2 linked regions of the Verrucosispora sp. NA02020 genome follow. The protein of the gene in region 2 interacts with the protein of the main gene of each other region in a pairwise test. Links are inferred from orthologs where the notes say so. Each region holds a gene or a part of one and is shown on either strand. Other genes may lie near its edges.

Evidence for each region.
Region 1: the proteins of rpe (region 2) and eno interact in binary tests that used the Escherichia coli proteins (3 or more experiments, as listed by UniProt). The link is inferred for Verrucosispora sp. NA02020 from one-to-one orthologs.

Annotation. Positions count from the first base shown.
Region 1 is NZ_CP054923.1:1,069,940-1,081,588, forward strand. What follows is about bases 3,578-6,383. They hold eno (phosphopyruvate hydratase), read left to right. Parts: upstream 3,578-4,241; coding sequence 4,242-5,525; downstream 5,526-6,383. Other genes in these bases: HUT12_RS04615 (hypothetical protein), read right to left, coding at 3,578-4,020; HUT12_RS04625 (septum formation initiator family protein), read left to right, coding at 5,555-6,172; HUT12_RS04630 (DUF501 domain-containing protein), read left to right, coding at 6,210-6,383. In the rest of the region: HUT12_RS04595 (hypothetical protein), read left to right, coding at 1-74; HUT12_RS04600 (nucleoside triphosphate pyrophosphohydrolase), read left to right, coding at 77-1,051; HUT12_RS04605 (DUF885 domain-containing protein), read left to right, coding at 1,201-2,820; HUT12_RS04610 (hypothetical protein), read right to left, coding at 2,888-3,244; more of HUT12_RS04615, read right to left, coding at 3,328-3,577; more of HUT12_RS04630, read left to right, coding at 6,384-6,767; HUT12_RS04635 (amino-acid N-acetyltransferase), read left to right, coding at 6,764-7,297; HUT12_RS04640 (Ppx/GppA phosphatase family protein), read left to right, coding at 7,351-8,292; HUT12_RS04645 (dienelactone hydrolase family protein), read left to right, coding at 8,424-9,110; HUT12_RS04650 (uracil-DNA glycosylase), read left to right, coding at 9,130-9,843; HUT12_RS04655 (DUF4129 domain-containing protein), read left to right, coding at 9,928-10,653; HUT12_RS04660 (hypothetical protein), read left to right, coding at 10,650-11,240; HUT12_RS04665 (MoxR family ATPase), read left to right, coding at 11,240-11,649. UniProt on the Escherichia coli protein: Catalyzes the reversible conversion of 2-phosphoglycerate (2-PG) into phosphoenolpyruvate (PEP). It is essential for the degradation of carbohydrates via glycolysis.
Region 2 is NZ_CP054923.1:2,529,696-2,541,413, reverse strand. The notes cover bases 3,544-6,418. They hold rpe (ribulose-phosphate 3-epimerase), read right to left. Parts: upstream 5,384-6,418; coding sequence 4,703-5,383; downstream 3,544-4,702. Other genes in these bases: HUT12_RS11140 (septum formation family protein), read left to right, coding at 5,630-6,418; HUT12_RS11150 (response regulator), read right to left, coding at 3,721-4,737. In the rest of the region: ribH (6,7-dimethyl-8-ribityllumazine synthase), read right to left, coding at 1-322; HUT12_RS11165 (bifunctional 3,4-dihydroxy-2-butanone-4-phosphate synthase/GTP cyclohydrolase II), read right to left, coding at 328-1,587; HUT12_RS11160 (riboflavin synthase), read right to left, coding at 1,664-2,281; bifunctional diaminohydroxyphosphoribosylaminopyrimidine deaminase/5-amino-6-(5-phosphoribosylamino)uracil reductase RibD, read right to left, coding at 2,284-3,345; more of HUT12_RS11140, read left to right, coding at 6,419-6,517; HUT12_RS11135 (septum formation family protein), read left to right, coding at 6,596-7,480; fmt (methionyl-tRNA formyltransferase), read right to left, coding at 8,945-9,871; def (peptide deformylase), read right to left, coding at 9,876-10,436; HUT12_RS11115 (cytochrome P450), read right to left, coding at 10,480-11,718. UniProt on the Escherichia coli protein: Catalyzes the reversible epimerization of D-ribulose 5-phosphate to D-xylulose 5-phosphate.

The sequences.
Region 1 (11,649 bases), 1.5 Mb from region 2 along the record:
GTGAGCCCGGTTCCGACGCGGTCACCGACGTCTCCACCCCGAGGCCGGTGCAGACCGGCCCGGCAGACAGCTGACCGTGCCTCGGATCGTCCTGCTGGTTACCTCACCCCGGTTGCCGGCCGGTCTGCTGACGGCGACCGCCTGGGACGTCGTACGCGCCGCACCGGTGCTCGCCGGAGCGGAGAGCGAGCTGACCACGGCCCTGCGGGTGGCGGGCGCCGATCTGCGGGTCCTCGACGGGCCGGCGGTGCCCGCGTTGCTGGAGGCGTCGGCGACGCACGAGACCGTGGTGTGGTTGGCCGGTCCCGCCGGCGACGAGTCGCTGGCCCGGGAGCTGGGGTTGCGGCTGGCCCGCGAGCCGGGGCTGGCGGAGCTGGAGCTGATGTACGGCTCGTGGGATCCGCCGGGTGCCCGGCTGCTCGACGCGGTTGCGGTGCTGGACCGGCTGCTCTCGCCGGGCGGCGATCCGTGGAAGCGGGCGCAGACCCATCAGAGTCTGGCCGGTTTCCTGCTGGAGGAGTGCTACGAGGCGTACGACGCGATCGGCGCCGGGGACACCGACGCGCTGCGCGAGGAACTGGGTGACGTGCTGCTCCAGGTGGTGCTGCACGCCCGGTTGGCCGAGGAACTGCCCGAGGGTGAGCGGTGGACCGTCGACGACGTGGCCGGTGGCCTGGTCGACAAGATGGTCCGGCGTAACCCGCACGTCTTCGCGGACGCCCAGGCGGGCAGCCTGGAGGAGATCACCGCGAGCTGGGAGCGGATCAAGCAGGCCGAGAAGTCCCGCGACTCGGTGCTCGACGGCATCGCGGTGAGTCAGCCCGCGCTGGCGCTGGCCGCCCAGATCCTGGAACGCGCCGCCCGAGCCGGGCTCGGTGTCGCGCTGCCGTCGCCGGACGCCCAGCCGGATGCCGAGGCCGCCCTGGGTGCCGCCCTGCTGACCGCCGTCGCCGAGGCCCGTGACGCCGGGCTGGACCCGGAGACCGCCCTGCGTCGCGTCACCCTCGCCCACGCCGAGTCCATCCGCAAGGCCGAGTCCCCCTCCCGCTGAGGCACCGGCACTCCCCGGATCGTGGCAGTGTGGCTGGCGCTGCCCCGGCGTGTCGAACAGCTACGCTGCCACGCTCCTCTTGAGGGAAGGCATGGCGCGGACGAGGGCGGGCGGAGGCTGGGGGTGGGTCGGGTGGTTAGGGTCGGGGGGTGGAGAAGTTCGAGGTGGTGGCGGAGCGGATCGTCGAGGCGTTGCTGGTCAGTCGGCCGGGGGTGGCCACCTCGGTCGGGGACCACCGGTACGACGACCGGTTGCCGGATCTCTCCGCCGACGCGGTGGCGGCCGACCGGGCCATGCTCGTGGACGCGGCCAGCGTGCTGTGCGAGATCGACCCGGACCCGGGTGACGTCGAGGAGCAGGTGGATCACGCACTGCTCGCGGCGGCTGTCGACCGGGAACTCTTCGAGCTGACCGAGATCCGGGCACACGAGTGGGACCCGCTCGCGCACAATCCCGGTCCGTTGCTGCACGCCCTCGTCGCCCGGCCGTACGCGCCGATCGAGGAGCGGCTGACCGCGCTCGCCGGCCGGCTCGGCGCCGTACCGGACGCGTTGGCGACCGCGCGGGCGACGCTGCGCGACATGCCCCGGATCCACGCCGAGACGGCGGTCGGGCAGTTCACCGGTGCCGCCGCGCTGGTCCGGGACGAGGTGCCGGAACTGCTCGCGCAGGCTCCGGCACTGGCCGACCGGATCGAGCCGGCGGCGACTGCGGCGATCGCCGCGCTGGAGGAGTTCGTCGCCTGGCTGCGTCTCGGGTTGGCCGCCGACGACGGGTCGGGGCGGGATCCCCGGTTGGGGCGGCGGCGCTGGGAGGCGCGCCTGTGGCACACGCTCGACACCGAGTTGGGCGCGGCCGAGATCCAGCGGCGGGCCTGGGCAAACCTGGACCGGGTCGGCGAGGAGATCCGCGCGGCGGCGGTCGAGCTAGTCGGTGGTCCGGCCGACGACGAGACGGTACGCCGCGCGTTGGACCTGCTCGCCGCCGAGCACCCGGACGACCACACCATCGTCGACCTGGCCTCGATCACGATGGACGAGGCGAGTGACTTCGTCCGCGCGTACGACCTGGTGAGCGTGCCGGAGGACCCCTGCGTGATCCAGGTGATGCCGCAGTTCGCGCGCGGCGTGGCGGTGGCCTACTGCGACGCGCCGGGCGCGCTGGAGATCGCCGACCTGCCCACGTTCTACTGCATCGCGCCGGCTCCGACGGACTGGTCGGCGCACCGGGTGGAGTCGTTCTACCGCGAGTACAACGATCACATGATCAGGAACCTGACCGTGCACGAGGCGATGCCGGGTCACTTCCTCCAGCTCGCCCACGCCCGTCGGCACCGGGGCACGACCCGGGTCCGGGCGCTGACCCGGTCGGGTCCGTTCGTCGAGGGTTGGGCGGTCTACGCCGAGGAGCTGATGGCCGGGCACGGGTTCGGCGGGCTACCGGTGCGGTTGCAGCAGCTCAAGATGCAGTTGCGGATGACCCTCAACGCGTTGCTGGACCAGTTGGTGCACGCCGAGGAGGTGCCCGAGGCGGAGGCGATGGCGCTGCTGACCGGGCGGGGCTTCCAGGAGGAGGGTGAGGCGGCCGGCAAGTGGCGCCGCTCGCTGCTCACCTCGGCCCAGCTCTCCACCTACTTCGTCGGGTACGCGGAGGTCGCCGACATCGCCGGGGCCCGCCCGTCCGAGGTGCCCCTGCGGGACTGGCACGACGAGATGCTGGCGCACAACTGCCCGCCGCCGCGCCACCTGCGTACCCTCCTGGGGGTGTGAGGCCGCCGTTGGTGGGACCAGCCGAGCTGTCACCGCTCAGCCCGTCCGCAGCAGCCCACCCGGCGGATCATCGATCCAGGAGCCGGATGGCCAGGGCGACCAGGGCGCAGCCGGCCAGCCCGATCACCGCGGCGACGGTACCGGAGAGGATCGGGCCGGCGGTCCACGCGGCGCTGCGTACCCGGATCGCCATGGTCCCCATGCCGATCGCGCTGCTCAGGACGAACACGAGCGCCCCGAAAGCGATGGCGGCGAAGAGGATCAGGTCTTCCCAACCGTCCACGCCGGTTCGGGACTGCCAGGCGACCCAGCCGACGAAGGCGATGTAGAGCACCGCGTACCACGCTGGCACGGTGACGATCGCGACGACCCGGTCGCGGCGGCTGCGGAGCTGGCCGGGGGCCGGACGCTGAGTTTCGGTCATGGTGTCACTGTGGCCACCGCGGGCCGGTCGGCGCGTGAGTAGCACTACTCAGGCGCGCTTCTGGGGTGAGAAGTGCGAAATGCTTAGGAATCGCTCGGTCGGCGGTCCACCACGCCGGCGCCCGGCGGCAGCTCGAACGCCGCGCCGTCGACCTGCTCCTGGTAGCGGCTCAACGCCAGCTCCACCGGTACGCCGTCGATCTGGCCGGTGAAGCTGCCGAGCACGCCCTCTCCGGTCACGCAGGCGTTGAAGCTCCCGGCCGTCTGGCGGACGTCGACGCAGGTGGCGTGGTGTCCGGCGACGGTGGTCTCGCTCTGGGTGATGACCGCTCCGGGGTCCAGCGCGGCACTGGTCAGCAGGCCCATCACCAGCGGCGGCGTGACCAGGCCCTCGCGTTCGGCGGCGGCGAAGACGACCACCGGCGGCTTGCTGTTCGGGGCGGGCGGCGCTTCGAGCGTGCAGACCGTGCGCCCGTCGTCGGCCTCGCAGCGGGTGGTCGCCTCGGCGGTGGCGGTCAGCTTGCCGTCCGGCCACTCGTACGCGGACCGGGCCGGGTCCTGGGACTGGTTGATCGACGCGGTGCGTCCGCCCGCGAGTTGGTACTGCGCCGAGTAGGTCAACTCCAGCGCCCGGTCGATCCGGGCGGCGAGGTCGTTGACCACGTCGGCCCGTCCCATGGCCCGTCCGGCGTCGTCCAGAGCCTGACAGCCGGTGACGGTGAGCAACGCAATGACCGACACGGCGAGCGTACGGAGGGTGGTCGAAGCGGCGGGCATGGCGCCAAGCCTGATCGATCAGGTCCCGCTCGTGCAAACCCGTTGCCGGTTGACGCACGAGAATTCGGGAATGTCCGACCCGTCGGCGCTCACGGAGCGGGTCGCGGCCCGCCCGGTCGCGGTGCGGCGGAACGGGGACCGATACGCTGCGTTCAACACCTGCCTCAGCCGCACCGTCGCGGCCCATACCGCACGAGACGACACGAACGAGGAGCGACTCAGTGGCAACCATCGAGGTAATCGAGGCTCGGGAGATCCTGGACTCGCGGGGTAACCCGACGGTCGAGGTCGAGGTCGGGCTGGACGACGGCACGATCTCCCGAGCGGCGGTGCCCTCCGGCGCCTCCACCGGCGCCTTCGAGGCGGTCGAGCTGCGCGACGGTGACAAGGGCCGCTACCTGGGCAAGGGAGTGGAGAAGGCGGTCGCCAACATCGAGGACCGCATCGTCGACCAGCTCATCGGGTACGACGCCAGCGAGCAGCGGGTGATCGACCAGAAGATGCTGGACATCGACGGCTCCGACAACAAGGGCGAGCTGGGCGCGAACGCCATCCTCGGCGTCTCGCTGGCGGTGGCCAAGGCGGCGGCCGGCAGTGCCGGGCTGAGCCTCTTCCGTTACCTGGGCGGGCCGAACGCGCACCTGCTCCCGGTGCCGATGATGAACATCCTCAACGGCGGGGCGCACGCCGACAGCAACGTCGACATCCAGGAGTTCATGATCGCGCCGATCGGCGCGCCGAGCTTCCGGGAGGCGCTGCGCTCGGGTGCCGAGGTCTACCACGCGCTCAAGACCGTGCTGAAGAAGAAGGACCTGTCGACCGGGCTCGGTGACGAGGGCGGCTTCGCCCCGAACCTGCCCACCAACGCCGCCGCGCTCGACCTGATCGCCGAGGCGGTGGAGAAGGCCGGCTACACGCTCGGCACCGACATCGTCTTCGCCCTGGACGTGGCCGCCACCGAGTTCTTCTCCGACGGGCGGTACACGTTCGAGGGTGTCGCCAAGAGCGCCGAGGAGATGAGCGAGTACTACACCAAGCTCGCCGACGCGTACCCGATCGTGTCGATCGAGGACCCGCTGGCCGAGGACGACTGGACCGGCTGGCAGACGCTGACCACCGCGATCGGTGACCGGGTCCAGATCGTCGGCGACGACCTGTTCGTCACCAACCCGCAGCGCATCGCCCGGGGCATCGCCGAGCGGGCGGCGAACGCGGTGCTGGTGAAGGTCAACCAGATCGGCTCGCTGACCGAGACCCTGGACGCGGTCGACCTGGCCCACCGGGCCGGCTTCATGTGCATGATGAGCCACCGGTCCGGCGAGACCGAGGACACCACCATCGCCGACCTCGCGGTGGCCACCGGCTGCGGCCAGATCAAGACCGGTGCCCCGGCCCGCTCCGACCGGGTGGCCAAGTACAACCAGCTCCTGCGCATCGAGGAGGAGCTGGGCGACGCGGCGCGGTACGCCGGTGCGGGCGCCTTCCCGCGTTACCGTTCCGCCTGACGGGTGGTGAACCTCGGGGGAGGGGTGTGATGCAGCAGCGCCGCACGCCGGGTGGTCAACGTCCGGCCCGCCGGCCGGGACGCACCGGTCGGCCCGGCGTCGGCCGGGAGGGCGGAGGTGTCCGCGCCGAGTCGCGTACCACCGCCGGCCGGTCGCCGTCGGCTGCCCGCGGTGCCGAGGGCGTACGCTCCGCGAAGCGGCCCGCCGCCGCCCGGCGTACCGCCGCAGGCGGCGTCACCCGGCTCTCCGCACCCCGATCCCGAGGTCTCACCGGCCGGGCCACCGTGCTCGTCGCGGTGCTGATCGCGCTCGCCCTCGCCTACACGTATCCGGTCCGGGTCTATCTCGACCAGCAGGCCGACATCGAGCGGATGGAGTCCTCGCAGGATGCCCAGCGCAAGCTGATCGCCGAGCTGACCGAGGAGGCCGAGAAGTGGCAGGACGACGCGTTCATCGAGGCCAAGGCGCGGGAGCGGTTCTTCATGACCCGGCCCGGTGAGAAGTTGGTGGTGCTGCTCGACGACCCGGCCGGCGCCGCCCGGGACGCCGGCACCGCCGAGCCCGGCACCCCGTCCGTGCCGGACCGCTGGTACGACACGCTCTGGTCGAGCGTGCGCGCCGCCGACGCGACCCCGACCGCCGACTGAGCACCGACCCACCCCGCACGAACGAGAGATGGCACCCGTGACTGTCGTACCACCGCAGGAGCCGGCGGCGGCCTCCGTACCCCCACCGAAGCGGGAACCGGCCACGGAGGCCGACCTCGCCGCGGTGGCCGCGCAGCTCGGACGCCCGCCGCGCGGCACCCGGGCGGTGGCGCACCGCTGCCCGTGCGGCCTGCCCGACGTGGTGGAGACGACGCCCCGACTGGCCGACGGCACTCCCTTCCCGACGCTGTACTACCTCACCTGCCCCCGCGCGACCGCAGCGTGCAGCCGGCTGGAGTCGGCCGGGTTGATGCGGGAGATGGCCGACCGGCTGGCCGACGACCCGGAGCTGGCCGACCGCTACCGGGCCGCGCACGAGGACTACCTCGCCCGGCGGGAGTCGATCGGCCAGGTCCCCGAGATCGCCGGCATCTCGGCCGGCGGGATGCCCGGCCGGGTGAAGTGCCTGCACGTCCATCTCGGTCACGCGCTCGGCGCCGGGTCCGGCGTGAACCCGTTCGGTGACGAGACGCTGGACCTGGTCGAGCCCTGGTGGGCGGCCGGCCGGTGCGTCGACGTGCCGGACGCCGAGTGAGCGGCGCGCCCGCTCCGGACGGGTCCGACGACATCCTGGTCCGGCCCGCCCGCACCGCCGACGTACGCGCCATCCGCCGGCTGGTGGACACCTACACCGACGACCGGCGGCTGCTCAGCAAGGCCACCGTCACGCTCTACGAACACGTGCAGGAGTTCCGGGTCGCCAGCCGGGTCGCCGACGGCGCGGTGGTGGGCTGCGGCGCGCTGCACGTGATGTGGGAGGACCTGGCCGAGATCCGGACGGTGGCGGTCGACCCGACCTGTCGGGGCCGCCGGATCGGGCACCGGATCGTGGCCGAGCTGATCGAGGCGGCGCGGGACCTGGGCATCGCCCGGATCTTCGTCCTCACCTTCGAGACCCGGTTCTTCGGCTCGTTCGGCTTCACCGAGATCGACGGCGCCCCGGTGCCGAACCCGGTCTACGAGCAGTTGCTGCGCTCGTACGACGAGGGGGTCGCCGAGTTCCTCGACCTGGAACGGGTCAAGCCGAACACGCTGGGCAACACCCGGATGCTGCTGCGCCTCTGAGGCCGGGTGCCCGGTCGGCACGCCACTGTAGGGTGACCGTCGTGACGACGCGTGTGGCCGCCATCGACTGTGGCACCAACTCGATCCGGTTGCTGGTCGCCGAACTGCCCGACCCGTCGGACGGGTCGTCCGCGCCGCTGCGCGACGTGTCCCGGCGGATGGAGATCGTCCGGCTGGGTCAGGGTGTCGACGCCACCGGCCGGCTCGCCCCCGAGGCGATCGAGCGGACCCGGGTCGCGCTCGCCGACTACGCCGCCGAGATCGAGAAGCTCGGTGTGGAGCGGGTGCGGATGTGCGCCACCTCGGCCAGTCGGGACGCGGAGAACGCCGCCGAGTTCCGGGACATGGTGCAGCAGACGCTGGGCGTGGCGCCGGAGGTGGTCAGCGGCGACGAGGAAGCCCGGCTCTCCTTCACCGGCGCCGTACGCGGCCTGCCCTCCGACGCCCGGTCGCCGTTCCTCGTGGTGGACATCGGCGGCGGCTCCACCGAGTTCGTGGTGGGCAGCCGGGAGGGCGGCGTCGACGCGGCGATCTCGATGGACATCGGCTGCGTCCGGATGACCGAGCGGCACCTGCACGGTGACCCGCCCGGGCTGGACGAGATCGCCGCCGCGCAGGCCGACATCGCGGTGGCGGTCGACCGCGCGCTGACGGTGGTGCCGGGACGTGGGGCGGCCACGCTGGTCGGGCTCGCCGGGTCGGTCACCACCGTGGTCGCGATCGCCCAGGGCCTCACCGGGTACGACCCGACCCGCATCCACCACGCCCGGGTGTCCTACGACCGGGTGGCGCAGGTGACCGCCGAGCTGCTGGCGGCGGATCGGGAGCAGCGGTTGGCGATCCCGGTGATGCATCCGGGCCGGGCCGACGTGATCGATGCGGGCGCGCTCGTCCTCCGAGTGATCATGGAACGGGCCGGCATGGACTCGGTCGTCGCCTCCGAGCACGACATCCTCGACGGCATCGCGTGGAGCCTGGCGCAGCCCACGACCTGAGGCACGCGAACGGGAGGTGAACACCACTGCTCCCGCATCTTCCTAGCGACGGTCACCGCGTGGCAGGCTACCGACACGTACGACCACTGGGCGACCAGCCAGCGTTGACTGACCGCTAGGAGGATGGGCCGATGGGCGAGATGGTTACTTATCGTGGCGACGGAGGTACCGGCGAGGGGTACCTCGCGGTGCCCGCCAGTGGCACGGCCAGCCCTGCGGTCATCGTCATCCAGGACTGGTGGGGCCTGGTGCCGCAGATCCGGTCGGTGGTGGACCGCTTCGCCGAGGCGGGTTTCGTCGCGCTGGCGCCGGACTTCCGGCACGGCGAGCCGGCGGGCAAGCCGAGCGAGCCCCGACGGCTGTTGAACGGCCCGCAGATGGACGAGGCGGCACGCGAGATCGCGGTGGCCGCCGAGTACCTCGCCGGGCGTTCCGAGGTGACCGGGAAGGTCGGCTGCGCGGGTTTCTGCGCCGGGGCGAGCCTGGCGCTCTGGGCGGCCAGCCACTCCGAGCGGATCGTCGCCGCCGCCGCGTTCTATCCCCGGCTGCCCTGGGAGGGCATGCGTCCGGAGTGGACCGACTACGCCGGCAAGGACGCCCTCGTGCACTGCTCCGAGGCGGACGGCACCTCCACCGACCCGGGGGTCCAGACGGTACGCCGGGCGATCGAGAACGCCGGTGGCACCTGCCAGTTGCACGACTACCCGGGCACCGCGCACGCCTTCTTCAACGAGGACCGGCCGGAGAAGTTCGACCTGCGTGCCGCCACCAGCGCCTGGGCCCGCACCCTCGAACTGTTCCGGGCCAAGCTTGGCTGAGTCGCGTACCCCGGCCGACGTGGTCGCCCGCGCCGCGCGGGCGACCGATCTCGCCGACCTCGACGCGGCCGTCGCCGACTGCTTCGCCTGCCCCCGGCTGGTCGACTGGCGGGAGGAGGTGGCGCGGACCAGACGTGCCGCCTTCCGCGACCAGGAGTACTGGGGTCGACCGGTGCCCGGTTTCGGCGCCCCCGAGGCCCGGATCGCCGTGCTCGGGCTCGCGCCGGCGGCGCACGGCGGCAACCGCACCGGCCGGGTCTTCACCGGCGACCGCTCCGGCGACGTGCTCTTCGCCGCGCTGCACCGCGCCGGCCTGGCCAACCAGCCGACCAGCGTGTCCGCCGACGACGGACTGACCCTGCGGGACACCCGGATCTTCGCGGCGGTGCGGTGCGCCCCGCCGGAGAACAAGCCGAGCCCGGCCGAGCGGGACACCTGCGCGCCCTGGTCGTACCGGGAGGTCGACCTGATCCGGCCGACGCTGCGGGTGGTGGTCGCGTTGGGTGCCTTCGCCTGGGCCGCGTGGTGGCCGATGTTGCGCCACGTGTACGGCGTCCGTCCGCCCAGCCCGCGACCGTCGTTCGGCCATGGGGCACACTGGTCCGGCACGGCCGTACCGGAACTGCTCGGTTGCTACCACGTCAGCCAGCAGAACACCTTCACCGGACGGCTGACACCAGGAATGCTTGACGATGTGTTCGCCCGGGCGAGACAACTGGCCGGGCTGGACTGACGCTGCGGGGTGGTGGAGATGGCGGACGTGACGCAGACGAGCCCGCCGTACGCCCTGGTGGAGCGAAGGTAGGTCGGAGTGGACCTGCTGCGCAAGTGGTGGCCCGTCACCGCGGTGATCGGCCTGCTCGCCCTCGTCACGCTGGCCGCCGCGCACTCGTCGATCGGCGCGAGCCGGGTCCCGCCGGCCGTGCAGGACGCCCCGTTCGTCCTGGAGTACCCGACCGACGATCCGCGTCCCTCGATCCCGGCCGAGCCGCGCGAGGCCGCCGAGCAGACCCGGACCGAGATCCCGCCCTGGCTCGGCACGGTGGCGTTGGCGCTGCTCGGCGTCGTCCTGCTCGTGGTCATCGGCTATCTCGCCTGGACGGTGATCCGTGGCATGGCGCGCCGGGTCACCCGGCGACTGCCCGCCCGTCCGGCTCGCCGCAGCGCCGCAGGCACCGCCCGCGAGGTGGTCGCCGCAGTCGACGCCGGCCTGGTCGACCTGGACGACCGCGCCACCGACCCGAGGACCGCGGTGATCGCCTGTTGGGTCCGCCTCGAAGAGGCCGCCGCCGGTGTCGGGGTGCCCCGGCTGGCCGGCGACACCCCGACCGACCTGGTCACCCGGCTGCTGCGCGGCGACTCCGCGAACGGGGTGCCGGCTATCGTCAGCGCCGACGTGCTGGCCGAGTTGGCACACGTCTACCGCGAGGCGCGGTACGCGACCCGCCCGGTCGACGAGCGCACCCGCGACCAGGCCCGCGCCGCCCTGCGCCGGTTGCGCGGCGAACTCGCGGCCACCGTCGAGCGGGACGTGATGGCATGAGCAAGACCAGTATCGACGACCTGCTCAGTTTCGAGGAGGAACGGCCGGTCCAGCAGGAGGCGCCCCGGGGTGGGCGGCTGCGGAGCGTCGTCGGGTTCCTCGCCGTCACCGCCGCCGCGACCGTGGTCCTGATCGCCGGGCTACGGGCGGTCGGGTTGCGGGTGTCCCTGGTGGTGCTGGTCGCCGGAGTCGTCACCGTGTTCGCGGTACGCCGTATCGTCGCCACGCTCGCCCCGCCGTCGCGCTCCGGACAGACGGGGGCGCGACCGCAGCAGCACGGGGAGGAGGACGGGATGTACAACTGGGACGCCCGGGACGCGTTGCGGACCGCGATCAACGGTTGGGAGATTCCGCTGGAGTGGTCCAAGGGCCAGCCGGAACGCTTCTCCCACATGATCCTGCCCCGCCTCGCCGAGCTGGCCGACGAGCGGCTCCGGCTCAAGCACGGCATGACCCGCGAGTCGGATCCGGGCCGGGCCCGGGCCCTGCTGGGTGAGCGACTGTCGACGTTCCTGGACACCCCGCCCCGCCGTACCCCTTCGCCGCGCGATCTCGCGGCGATCGTCGCCGAACTGGAGAAGATCTGATGAACGACGCCGGCCAGACGATGCCCCCTGCCGAGGTCGGCCGCCTCGCCCGGGCGGTGCTGGACGCGGTGGGCCAGGTCGTCGTCGGCAAGCGGGATTCGCTGGAACTCGTCCTCGCCGGCATCCTCGCCGGTGGACACGTGCTGCTGGAGGATCTGCCCGGCCTGGGCAAGACGCTCACCGCGCGGTCCTTCGCCCAGGCGCTCGGGCTGGACTTCCGTCGTCTCCAGTTCACCCCGGACCTGTTGCCCGCCGACGTCACCGGCTCGTTCCTCTACGACCAGCGCAGCGGCGACTTCACCTTCCGGGCCGGCCCGGTCTTCACCAACCTGCTGCTGGCCGACGAGATCAACCGGACCCCGCCGAAGACCCAGTCCGCCCTGCTGGAGGCGATGCAGGAGAAGCAGGT
Region 2 (11,718 bases):
TGCCCTCGTCCAGCGCGATGCGGGTCAGCCCGTCGGTGACCGAGCGGCAGACGTAGTCGAAGTGCGCGGTCGCGCCACGGATCACGACGCCGAGCGCGACCACCACGTCGCAGCGGCGGGCCAACGCCTGCGCGACCACCGGCAGCTCCACCGAGCCGGCCACCCGGGCCGTCACGGCCCGCGCCCCGCACGCCTGCGCGGCGGCGACCGCCCGCTCCAGCATGTGGTCGGTCAGCTCACCGTGCCACCGTGCGGCGACCACTCCCACGGTCATCCCGGACGCGTCGACCGGGGTCGTCCCCGGCTCGCCGAAACCCGCCATCTCGCCTACGCTCCGATCTCTTTGCCGGCGACCGGACGGCCCATCGGGGCCTCCGACACCTCGTCCAGGTCGAGCAGGTGCCCCATCCGGTCCCGCTTGGTGCGCAGGTAGCGCACGTTCTCCGGGTGCGGGCGCACCGGCAGGCCCTCACGGCCGGTCACGGTGAGCCCGTAGCCTTCCAGCCCGGCCCGCTTGGCCGGGTTGTTGGTCAGCAGCCGCATCGTGCGGACCCCGAGGTCGTAGAGGATCTGCGCGCCGGTGCCGTAGTCCCGGGCGTCGGCCGGCAGGCCCAGGTCCAGGTTCGCGTCGACGGTGTCCCGGCCCTGGTCCTGCAACTGGTACGCCTGGAGCTTGTGCAACAGGCCGATGCCGCGTCCCTCGTGGCCTCGGACGTAGAGGACCACGCCCCGCCCCTCCCGGGCCACCCGCTCCAGCGCGGCGTTGAGCTGCGGCCCGCAGTCGCAGCGCACCGAGGCGAAGACGTCGCCGGTCAGGCACTCGGAGTGCACCCGCACCAGCACGTCGCGCCCGTCACCGATGTCGCCGATCACCAGCGCCACGTGCTCGGCCGTGTCGTACTCGCTGCGGTAGCCCAACGCCCGGAACACCCCGTGCTCGGTGGGCATCCGCGCGTCGGCGACCAGCTCCACCTGCTTCTCGGTGCGCCGTCGGTAGGCGATCAGGTCGGCGATGGTGATCAGGGTCAGCGAGTGTTCGGCCCGGAACTTCTCCAGGTCCGGCAACCGCATCATGGTGCCGTCGTCGTTGACCAGTTCGCAGAGCACGCCGGCCGGACGCAGCCCGGCCAACCGGGTCAGGTCCACGGCCGCCTCGGTGTGCCCCGGCCGACGCAGCACCCCGCCGGTGCGGGCCCGCAGCGGCACCACGTGACCGGGTCGGGCCAGGTCGGCCGGGCCGGTGGCCGGGTCGGCGAGCAGCCGGATGGTGTGCGCCCGGTCGGCGGCGGAGATACCGGTGCTCACGCCCTCGCGGGCGTCCACGGTCACCGTGTACGCGGTCTGCCGCCGGTCCTGGTTCGTGTGGTGCATGGGCGGCAGGTCGAGCCGGTCGCACTCGTCCTCGGTGAGCGGTACGCAGATGAAGCCGGAGGTGTGCCGCACGGTGAACGCGAGCAGTTCCGGGGTGGCCAACTCGGCGGCGAAGATCAGGTCGCCCTCGTTCTCCCGGTCCGCGTCGTCGGTGACGATGACCGGTCGACCGGCGGCGATCTCCGCCAGCGCGTCCTCGATGCGATCGAAGGTCATGCCGGCACTCCGCTTCGCTCCGTGCCGCCATGAGGCAGCGCCTTACTGCACCGATGATTCGCTCGCTGACGCTCGCTCATGCCGGCACTCCGCTTCCGGTGGAGCGCGCGGTGAGCAGGCGCTCGACGTACTTGGCCAGGACGTCGGTCTCCAGGTTGACCGGGTCGCCGACGGTCCGGCCGCCGAGCGTGGTCAGCGAGAGCGTGGTGGGGATCAGGCCCACGGAGAACCAGTCGTCACCGACCTCGGCCACCGTCAACGACACCCCGTCCACGGTGATCGACCCCTTCTCCACCACGTACTTGGAGAGTGCGGCGGGCAGCCGGAACCGGACCGTCTCCCAGCGCGGCGCCGGTTCCCGGGAGATCACCTCGCCCACCCCGTCGACGTGCCCCTGCACCAGGTGACCGCCGAGGCGGCTGTTCAGTGCGGCGGCGCGTTCCAGGTTGACCGGGTCGCCGGCGCGCAGCGCGCCCAGCGCCGTACGCCGGAGCGTCTCGCCCATCACGTCGGCGGTGAACACTCCGCCGTCGACCTCCACCACGGTCAGGCAGACGCCGTTGACCGCGATCGAGTCGCCGTGTCGGGCGTCGGAGGTGACCAGTGGGCCGCGTACGGCGACCGTGGCCGAATCCTGTGCCGTCGGGGTGATCCCGACGACCTCGCCCAGTTCCTCGACGATGCCGGTGAACATGCCTAGCCCTCCCTCTTTCGGGGCAGCGCGGTGATCCGCAGGTCGGGACCGATCTGCGTAACGTCGGTGAGTTCCAGGTCGATGGCCTCGGCGATGGTGCTCACACCCGCGTCGACCAGAGCGGCGGGTCCGGCGCCGAGCAGCCGGGGAGCGAGATAGCCGACGACGCGGTCGACCAGGCCGGCGGCGAGGAACGCCCCGGCCAGGCGCGGGCCGCCCTCCAGCAGCACGGCGCGTACCCCGCGCCCGTGCAGCGCGGCCATCAGCGCGAAGAGGTCCACGCCGCCGTCCGGGCCGGTGCCCACCTCGGCGGCGGTGGCGATCCAGGTCCGGGCCGCACCGTCGCGGACCGCGGCGTCGGCCGGGGTACGCCCCGCCGAGTCGACCACCACCCGCAGCGGCTGCTGGATGGCGAGGCTGCCGTCGCGCAGGTTGCGGACGGTGAGCCGGGGGTCGTCGGCGAGCACGGTGCCGACGCCGACGACCACCGCGTCGACGGTGGCCCGCAGCGCGTGCACGTCCATCCGGGCCGCCTCGGAGGTGATCCACATGCTGGTGCCGTCGGCCGCCGCCGAACGGCCGTCGAGCGTCGCGGCGTACTTCCAGATGACGAAGGGCAGGCCCCGGCGCATGGCGGTCAGCCAGGCGATGTTGCCGCTCTCCGCCTCGGTGCCGCGTACCCCCAGGTCGACCCGGACCCCGGCGGCCCGCAAGGTCGCCGCGCCGCCGGTGGCGACCGGGTTCGGGTCCGGTACGGCGATCACCACGCGGGCGACCCCGGCCTGGACCAGGGCGGCGCTACAGGGGCCGGTGCGGCCGGTGTGGTCGCAGGGTTCCAGGGTGACGACTGCGGTGCCGCCCTTGGCGCGCCGCCCGGCCTGGGCCAGCGCGACGATCTCGGCGTGCGGTCCGCCCGCGTACGCGTGGAAGCCCTCGCCGACCACCTCGCCGTCGGCGTCGAGTAGGACGCAGCCGACCACGGGATTCGGACTGGTCGTGCCGAGTCCGCGCGCCGCGAGCTCGATCGCGCGACGCATCGCCTCGTCGACGGAGACGCTCGCCATCACCTGGCCCTGCCCTCTCGCTCTGCTCGCGCGGGCAGGAAGATCGACTCGCGAGCAGGCGGCGCAGATCCGGGTACGGCACAGCCGCCCCCGGCAGACGGTGGGCACGCCGAGAGTCCGGCGAACCACACGCCCGTGCCGTCCCGCGCGCTGTCTCCCATCCGGACTGTCTGGGTGCGGACCAGCCGCCCCCAACCGTCGGCCCCGGATTCTCACCAGGTCCACCGGGCGGACGAACCGCTCCCGGGTCGCGGGCTTACCACGGTCGGACCGTGGATCACCGCCGGTTCGGAATTACACCGAGTCCCGCCAGCGCGTGGTGGGTACTGAGGGAAGTCTTACACGCTTCGCAGGGTTCTGCGCCACCCCGGCGAGCTACTTCACATGTCGGTGACCGGGGTCGGCGACACCCCGACGGCGGTCCACCGCCACGTACGAGCCCGGTTGGCTCTTGGCCACGGTCTTCATCTCCGAGGCGATCGTCATCGCCTCCAGGGGGTCGGTGAGGCGTTTGTCCCGGTCCGAGACGGAGACCCCGATGGAGAGCGTGACCAGCGCGGCCCGCCGGACGTTGCCCCGCCGGTCCTTCAGCTCCACGTAGCCGCGTTCCCGGTCGGTCGGGTCGTAGAGCGCGTCGGCGGCCGTCTCGAAGTCCGCCGAGACCCGGGAGGTGAGCGGCAGGACCTGCTCCGGGGTGCAGACGAAGACGAAGTCGTCGCCGCCGACGTGCCCGAGGAAGGCCGGGGGCAACGCGACCGAGACCACCGCCCGGTGCAGGCTGCGGGCCAGCGCCGAGATGAAGCCGTCACCCCGGGAGAAGCCGTACCGGTCGTTGACGCTCTTGAACCGGTCGACGTCGATGTAGCCGACGGCGTAGTCCGAGCCGACCCGGATCCGGTCGGCGATCTCCCGCCGGATCCGGCTGTTGCCGGGCAGCCCGGTCAGCGGGGAGACCTCGCGGAACTCCTTGTTGCGCCGCAGCGTGGAGCTGACCCGGGCGACCAGCTCGGCGGTGTCGAAGGGCTTGACCAGGTAGTCGTCGGCACCGGCGCTGAGCCCGTGGACCTTGTCCACGGTCATCCCCTTGGCGGTCAGCATGATCACCGGCAGCGCGGCGGTCATCGGATCGGCGCGCAGCCGCCGGGTCAGTTCCAGGCCGTCCACCCGGGGCATCATCAGGTCCACCACGGCCAGGTCCGGCCGCTGCCGCTCGATCAGTTCGAGCGCCTCCTGACCGTCCCCGGCGAGCACCACCTCGAAGCCGTGCAGTCGCAGGTTCACCTCGACGAAACGGGCGATGTCCCGGTCGTCGTCGACGACCAGGATCACGTCCTTGTGTTCCCCGGCCGGCTCCACCTCAGGCTCCGGGCGCCGCGCGCTCCGCCAGCGCACGCAGTCGGCGTACGGCCTCGGCCGGGTCGTCCGCGCCGTAGACCGCAGTGCCGGCGACGAAGGCGTCGGCACCGGCTGCCGCGGCCTGCTCGATGGTGTCGGCGGCGATCCCCCCGTCCACCTCGATCCGCAGTTCGAGATGGCCGGCGTCCACGTGCCGCCGGGCGAGGCGGACCTTCTCCAGCAACTGCGGCATGAACCGCTGCCCGCCGAAGCCGGCCTTGATGGTCATCACCAGCAGCGTGTCGAAGCTCGGCAGCAGGTCCAGGTACGGCTCGATCGGGGTGTCCCGGTCGATCGCCAGGCCGGCCTTGGCGCCGGCTGCCCGCAGGTCCTTGGCCAGGGCCGCCGGGTCGTCACACGCCTCGGCGTGGAAGGTCACGTTGTACGCGCCGGCGTCGGCGTAGCCGGGTGCCCAGCGCTGCGGGTCCTCGATCATCAGGTGCACGTCGAAGGGCAGCCGGGTGGCGGCCCGCAGGCTCTGCACGACGGGCAGCCCGATGGTCAGGTTGGGCACGAAGTGGTTGTCCATCACGTCGACGTGCAGCCAGTCCGCGGCGTCCTCGACGGCACGGACCTCTTCGGCGAGACGGGCGAAATCGGCGGCGAGGATACTGGGCGCGACGATCGGCGGCGGTACGGTCACTGGGCCAGTGTACGAACGCGCCCGACGGTCGCGGCAGCACGCCACCAACGGGGACGCCCGGTGACTCGGGCGTGACCATTGGTGCAGAATGACCCCCTTCGGACCAGTGGAACCGGACGAAGCGGGGACTTGACTGGCCAATGGTCCGAATCGCGGCAACACTCCATCGGGGACGGTGACGGTAACGTGCAGGCCGGTGGGCACGGGAGCCGACAGCCGGGCGACGGTTCCCGGAAAGGGCGGACGATGCGACGGTGGCTCGCGACGCTGGCGCTGGCCGGCGCGGCGGCGATGGTGCTCAGTGGCTGCGTACGGCCGGGCGGGACGGACGGCGACATCACCAACGGTTGGCCCGCCCTGCGGGCGCCGACGATGTTCGTCCCGGCCACCGGTGCCTGCCTGCCCCGGATCACCCCGATCGTGCAGGCGGGCACATACGAGACGGTGGACTGCGCCCGCAACCACCTCGCCGAGGCGGTCCACGTGGGCACGTTCACCGGGTCGGACGCGCGGGGACGGCGACCGGAACCGGGCTCGGCGGCGCTGCGGACCGCGCGGGCCGAGTGCGACCAGCGGGCCCGCCTGGTGCTCGGCGGCGACTGGCACACCGCACGACTGACGATGAACATCGCGCTGCCCTCGGTCTCCGCCTGGAACGGCGGCGCCCGGTGGTTCCGCTGCGACCTGAGCGAGACCGACAGCATCGACAACACCCGCCCGGTCAACCGCACCGGCAGCCTGCGCGGTGCCCTCATCGGCGACTCGCCGCTGGTGCACCGCTGTTTCGACCCGAAGCTGATCGGCGACAACCTCAACTACATGGCACCGGTGCTCTGCACCGAACCGCACCGCGCCGAATTCGTCGGGGTCTACGTCGAGCGGGACATGAGCTGGAAGGAGTTCGTCGACTCCTCCGCCCGGGCGCACCAGCGGTGCATGGAGCTGATCGCCTCCTTCGCCGACGTACCGAACAACGCCGACCTGCCGTACCGTGCCGGCTCGATCTTCTATCCGCCGTCGCAGCGCGAGTGGGAGGAGGGCGACCGGGGAGTGCGGTGTTTCCTGTGGAGCGACGACCGCAAGCTGACCGGCTCCATGCGCGGTGTCGGCCCGCAGGGACTACCCGTCACCTGACCACGGTGCCGTATGCTGCCGCACCGTGGCGTGCCGTGTCCGCGGTCACGGCCACGCGCGGCAGGAGGTCGACGGGGGATGCGACGGTGGTGGATCGGGGTCGCGCTGGGCGCGGTGACGCTGGCGCTGGCCGCGTGCAGCACCAGACCGGCCGGCATCGACGGTGACCTGGTCGACGACTGGCCGGTGATGGCCGCGCCGGAGGTGTTCACCCCGGCGGCGCAGACCTGCCACACCCAACCGCAGGACGTCGGATACCTCGGCGGGTACGCGCCGGTGGACTGCGCGCAGCCGCACCGGGCCGAGACGCTGCACGTCGGGCGGCTGACCGGGGCGGGCGGGACGGCTCCGCCCGAGGCCGGCAGCCGGGCGATGCGCACCGCGTACGGCGAGTGCGACCGGGCCGTCCGGGGCGTGCTGGGCGGCGACTGGCGGACCGCCCGGATCGGGCTGACCGTCGTCTTCCCGTCGCCCCGGGCCTGGACCGGCGGGGCCCGCTGGTTCCGCTGCGACGCCCACGAGATGCGCGGGCTGGACACCCCCAACCCGGTCCGCCGCACCGCCAGCCTGGCGGGCACGCTGGAGGGGTCGTCGCCGTTGCGGCACGGCTGCTTCGAGGCCGAGACCAAGGGTGACGACGTCACCGAGATGGTGGCCGTGAAGTGCAGCGCCCGGCACCGGGCCGAGTTCGTCGGGGTGTGGAAGGCCCCGGCCACCAGCTACTCGGCGTTCCTCAAGGACAGCGCGCGGGCGCACCGCGCCTGCCGCAGTCTGATCGCGAAGTACGCCGGCGTACCCGACGACGGCAACCTGCAATACCGCGTCGGCACGATCTATTACCACCCCTCCGAGCCGGACTGGCGCAGCGGCGACCGTGGGGTGCAGTGCTTCCTGTGGCTGCACGAGCGCACCCTGACCCGGTCACTCAAGGGCGGCGGCACCCGGGCCCTGCCGATCACCTGACCGGCGGGCCCGGGGCGCTTCGCCCATGCCCGGCAACGCGGTGCGGCGAGGCTCAGGTGCGGCGCAGCAGAGCCAGGAACATCGCGTCGGTGCCGTGCCGGTGCGGCCACAACTGCACGGTCGGCCCGTCGCCGAGCCCGGGCATGCCGGCCGGCAGCAACGGCCGGGCGTCCACGAAGTCCACCGGTGCGCCGCAGCGGCGGGCCGCCTCGGTGACCGTCACGTGCGTCTCCACCACGTGCGGCGAGCAGGTCACGTACGCCACCACCCCGCCGGGGCGTACCGCCCGCAGCCCGGCGGTGAGCAGCTCACGCTGCAACCGGGTCAGGGCGGGCAGGTCCGAGGGCTGGCGCCGCCAGCGCGACTCCGGCCGGCGACGCAGCGAGCCCAGGCCGGTGCAGGGCGCGTCGACCAGCACCCGGTCGAAGTGTTCCTCCGGCAGCTTCGGCTCGCCGCCGACCAGCCGGCCGTCGGTGTGCAGCACGGTCACCGGCAGCCCCCGGGTCGCGTTCTCGACCAGTCGGGCCCGGTGCTCGGCCACCTCCACCGCGGTCAACCGCGCGTCCCGCTGCGCGGCGATCGCGCCGAGCAGCCCCGACTTGCCGCCGGGACCGGCGCAGAGGTCGAGCCAGCGGCCGTCCGGCCCGTCCAGCGGCGCGGCGGCGAGGGCGTCGGCCACCAACTGGGACCCCTCGTCCTGCACGTGCGCCCGGCCGTCGACCACCGCCGCCAGGTCGCCGGGGGCACCGCCGCCGAGATAGACCGCGTACGGCGAGAAGGCGCCCGGAGCGCCACGCACCTCGTCGGCGAGTTCGACCGGGTCGGCCCGGCCCGGCCGCGCGCACAGGTGCACCGGCGGGCGCTCGTTGTCCTCGATCAGCAGTCGGGTGGTCTCGCCGAGGTCCCCGCCGAGCGCCTCGGAGAACGCCCGGACGATCCACTGTGGATGGCTGTAGGCGAGGGCGAGGTGACCGATCGGGTCGGTCTCCAGCGGCGGTGCCAGCCGGGCCACCCATGCCTCGTTGTCGCGCTCGGCGACCTCGCGCAGCACCGCGTTGGCGAAGCCGGTGGCCCCCGGGCCCACCACCCGCACCAGGTCGACGGTGGACGACACCGCCGCGTGGGCGGGCACCCGGGTGTGCAGGAGTTGGTACGCGCCGATCCGCAACGCGTCACGGACCGGCGGATCGATCCGCTGCACGTCCCGACCGGCGGCGGCGGTGAGGATCGCGTCGAGCGTGCCGACGTGGCGCAGCGTGCCGTAGGTCAGCTCGGTGGCGAAGGCGGCGTCCCGGCCGATCAGTCCCTCGTCGCGCAGGATCGCCGGCAGCACCAGGTTGGCGTACGCGTCGTCCCGGTGCACCGCCGCGACCGCCTCGTACGCGGCGTGACGTGGCCGGTCCGCGGCGTTGCGCCCGCTCCGGGGGCCACGGCGCTCGGGCCCTCGACGAGCGGTGGTCTCCCTCACGCGAACTCCTCCCCGGTGGCGACCCGGACACCGCGTGCCCAGTCGGTCGCCGGCATGACCCGCTTGCCCGCCGCCCGCACCTCGCCGAGGCGGACCGGGACGGTGGCCGTGCCGGCCAGCACCCGCGCCTTCTCCACCAGCAGCTCACCGGGCTTGAGATCGGGGCCGTCGGGTGCCGGGGTGACCGGGCCGAGCTTCACCCGCTCGTCCCGGAAGGTCGTCCACGGGCCGGGCGCCGGGGTGCAGGCGCGGATCCGGCGGTCCACCGCGAACGCCGGGTCGGCCCAGCGCACCCGGGCATCCTCGACGGTCAGCTTCGGGGCCAGCGAGACCCCGTCGGCGGGCTGCGGTTCGGCGCGGGCGGTGCCGTCCTCCAGCGCGTCCAGCACCGCCACCAACAGCCCTGAACCGCTGTCGGCCAGCCGCTCCAGCAGGTCGCCGGAGGTGTCGGCGGGTCGGATCTCGTCGGTCAGGGTGCCGTACACCGGCCCGGTGTCCAGCCCCTCCTCCAACTGGAAGACGCTGGCCCCGGTCAGCTCGTCGCCGTGCAGCACGGCGTGCTGCACGGGTGCGGCACCCCGCCAGGCCGGCAGCAGCGAGAAGTGCAGGTTCACCCAGCCGTGCCGGGGGATCTCCAGCGCCACCGGGGGCACCAGCGCGCCGTAGGCGACCACCGGCACGCAGTCCGGTGCCAGCTCGCGCAGCCGCTCCAGGAACTCCGGCTCCCGGGGACGGGCCGGGGTCAGCACCTCGACGCCGTGCTCGTCGGCCCAGGCGCCGACCGGTGAGCGTTGCAGGCCACGACCGCGTCCGGCCGGGGCGTCCGGCCGGGTGACGACGGCCACCAGCTCGTGCCGCGAGGCGGCCACGGCGGCGAGGGCGGGGACGGCGACGGCCGGCGTACCGGCGAAGATCACGCGCATCGACTCACCGCCCCAGACCGAAGGGGCTGCCGCTGCCGTGCGGGCTCAGCTTCACCGTGGGCGGCGCGGCGACGTCGTACCACTCGGCCTGCCGGATCGCCTTCATCGCCTCCTTGCGGCCGGCCTGGTCCAGCCGGTCGATGAAGAGCACCCCGTCCAGGTGGTCGGTCTCGTGCTGCACGCAGCGCGCCATCAGGCCGGTGCCGACGATCTGCATCGGGTCGCCGTAGCCGTTGAAGCCCTTGGCGATCACGTTCTGCCGTCGCTTGGTGTCGAAGTACAGCCCGGGGATGGACAGGCAGCCCTCCGGGCCGTCCTGCTCCTCCTCGTCGGGGAACTCCAGCACCGGGTTGACCAGGTGACCGAGCACGTCGTCGACGTCGAAGGTGAACACCCGCAGGCCCACCCCGAGCTGCGGCGCGGCGAGGCCGGCGCCGTTGCGCTCACGCATGGTGTCGGTCAGGTCGGCGACGAGCGAACGCAGCTCGACGTCGAAGTCGACCACCGGATCGGCCGGCGTGCGCAGCACCGGGTCCCCGAACAGACGGATGGGCTGAACGGTCACGCGGGTCGGCTCCTTAACGGTGGGACGGGAGTGCCGTACCAGTCTACGGAGTGCCCGCGGAGGTGCCGGTCGGCGCACCACGATCGGCGTGCGGCGCCAGCTCGCCGACGGTGACCGGCAGCGTGTCGTACCCGCGCAGGGTCAACCGGGTGCGGTGGCGGGGGGTGCCCGCCGAAGCCAGCCCGGGCAGTCGCCGCAGCACGGCCGGGAACGCCACCTGCGCCTCCAGCCGGGCCAGCCCCGCACCGAGGCAGTAGTGCGGGCCGGCACCGAAGGAGAGCGGGCCGAGCTGGGCCCGCCACGGGTCGAACCGCGCCGGCTCAGGGTACCGCCGGGGGTCGCGGTTGGCCGCGCCGAGCAGCACCAACATCCAGCTGCCGGCGGGCACCTCGACACCGCCGAGGCGGACGGTCGCGGTGCTGGTCCGGGTGGTCAACTGCACCGGCGAGTCGAAGCGGAGCAGCTCGTCGACGTACGCCGGGGCGTGCTCCGGGTGGCGGCGCAGCACGTCGGCCTCCCGCGCGTGCGCCAGCAGCACCGCGAGGCCGTTGCCGAGCAGGTTGGTGGTGGTCTCGAAGCCCGCCACGAGCAGCACCACCAGGTTGGCCAGCAGCTCCTCGCCGGAGAGCCGGTCACCGGCGTCGTGCGCCTGCACGAGCGCGGTGGTCAGGTCGTCGGCCGGCTGTCGGCGGCGGGCCGCCACCAGCTCGGTGAAGTAGTCGCGCAGCTCGGTGGCACCGGCGTCGGCCACGGCCAGCTCCGCCGGGGTGATCTCGGGTTCCAGGACCCCGGTCAGGTCGGCCGCCCACCGCCGGAACAGCGGACGGTCGGCGGACGGTACACCGAGCAGCTCGCAGATCACCGCGACCGGCAGCGGGTAGGCGAACTCGGCCATGAAGTCGACGGGTACGCCGTCGCGGCCGGCCGCCGCCATCGCCGTGATCAGCTCGTCGGCCTGGGCGGACACCACGTCCCGCATACCCGCGATCCGGCGCGGGGTGAACGCGCCCGCCGCCAGGCGCCGCATCCGGCTGTGGTCCGGCGGGTTGGTCCGCAGCATCGACCGGGCGATCGACGACAGCGCCGGGCTCTCCCGCCACTGCGGCAGGACCTGGTCCCGCAACTCGCCGTCGAGCACCTGGAAACTCGGGTCCCGGAGCAGTTCGTCGGCCTCGGCGTACCCGGTCACCACGAACAAGCCGGGACCGGCCGGGACGACGTGCCCGAAAGCACGCATCCGCTCGTACGCCGGATAGGGATCGACCCGCCCGGTGGGCGACAT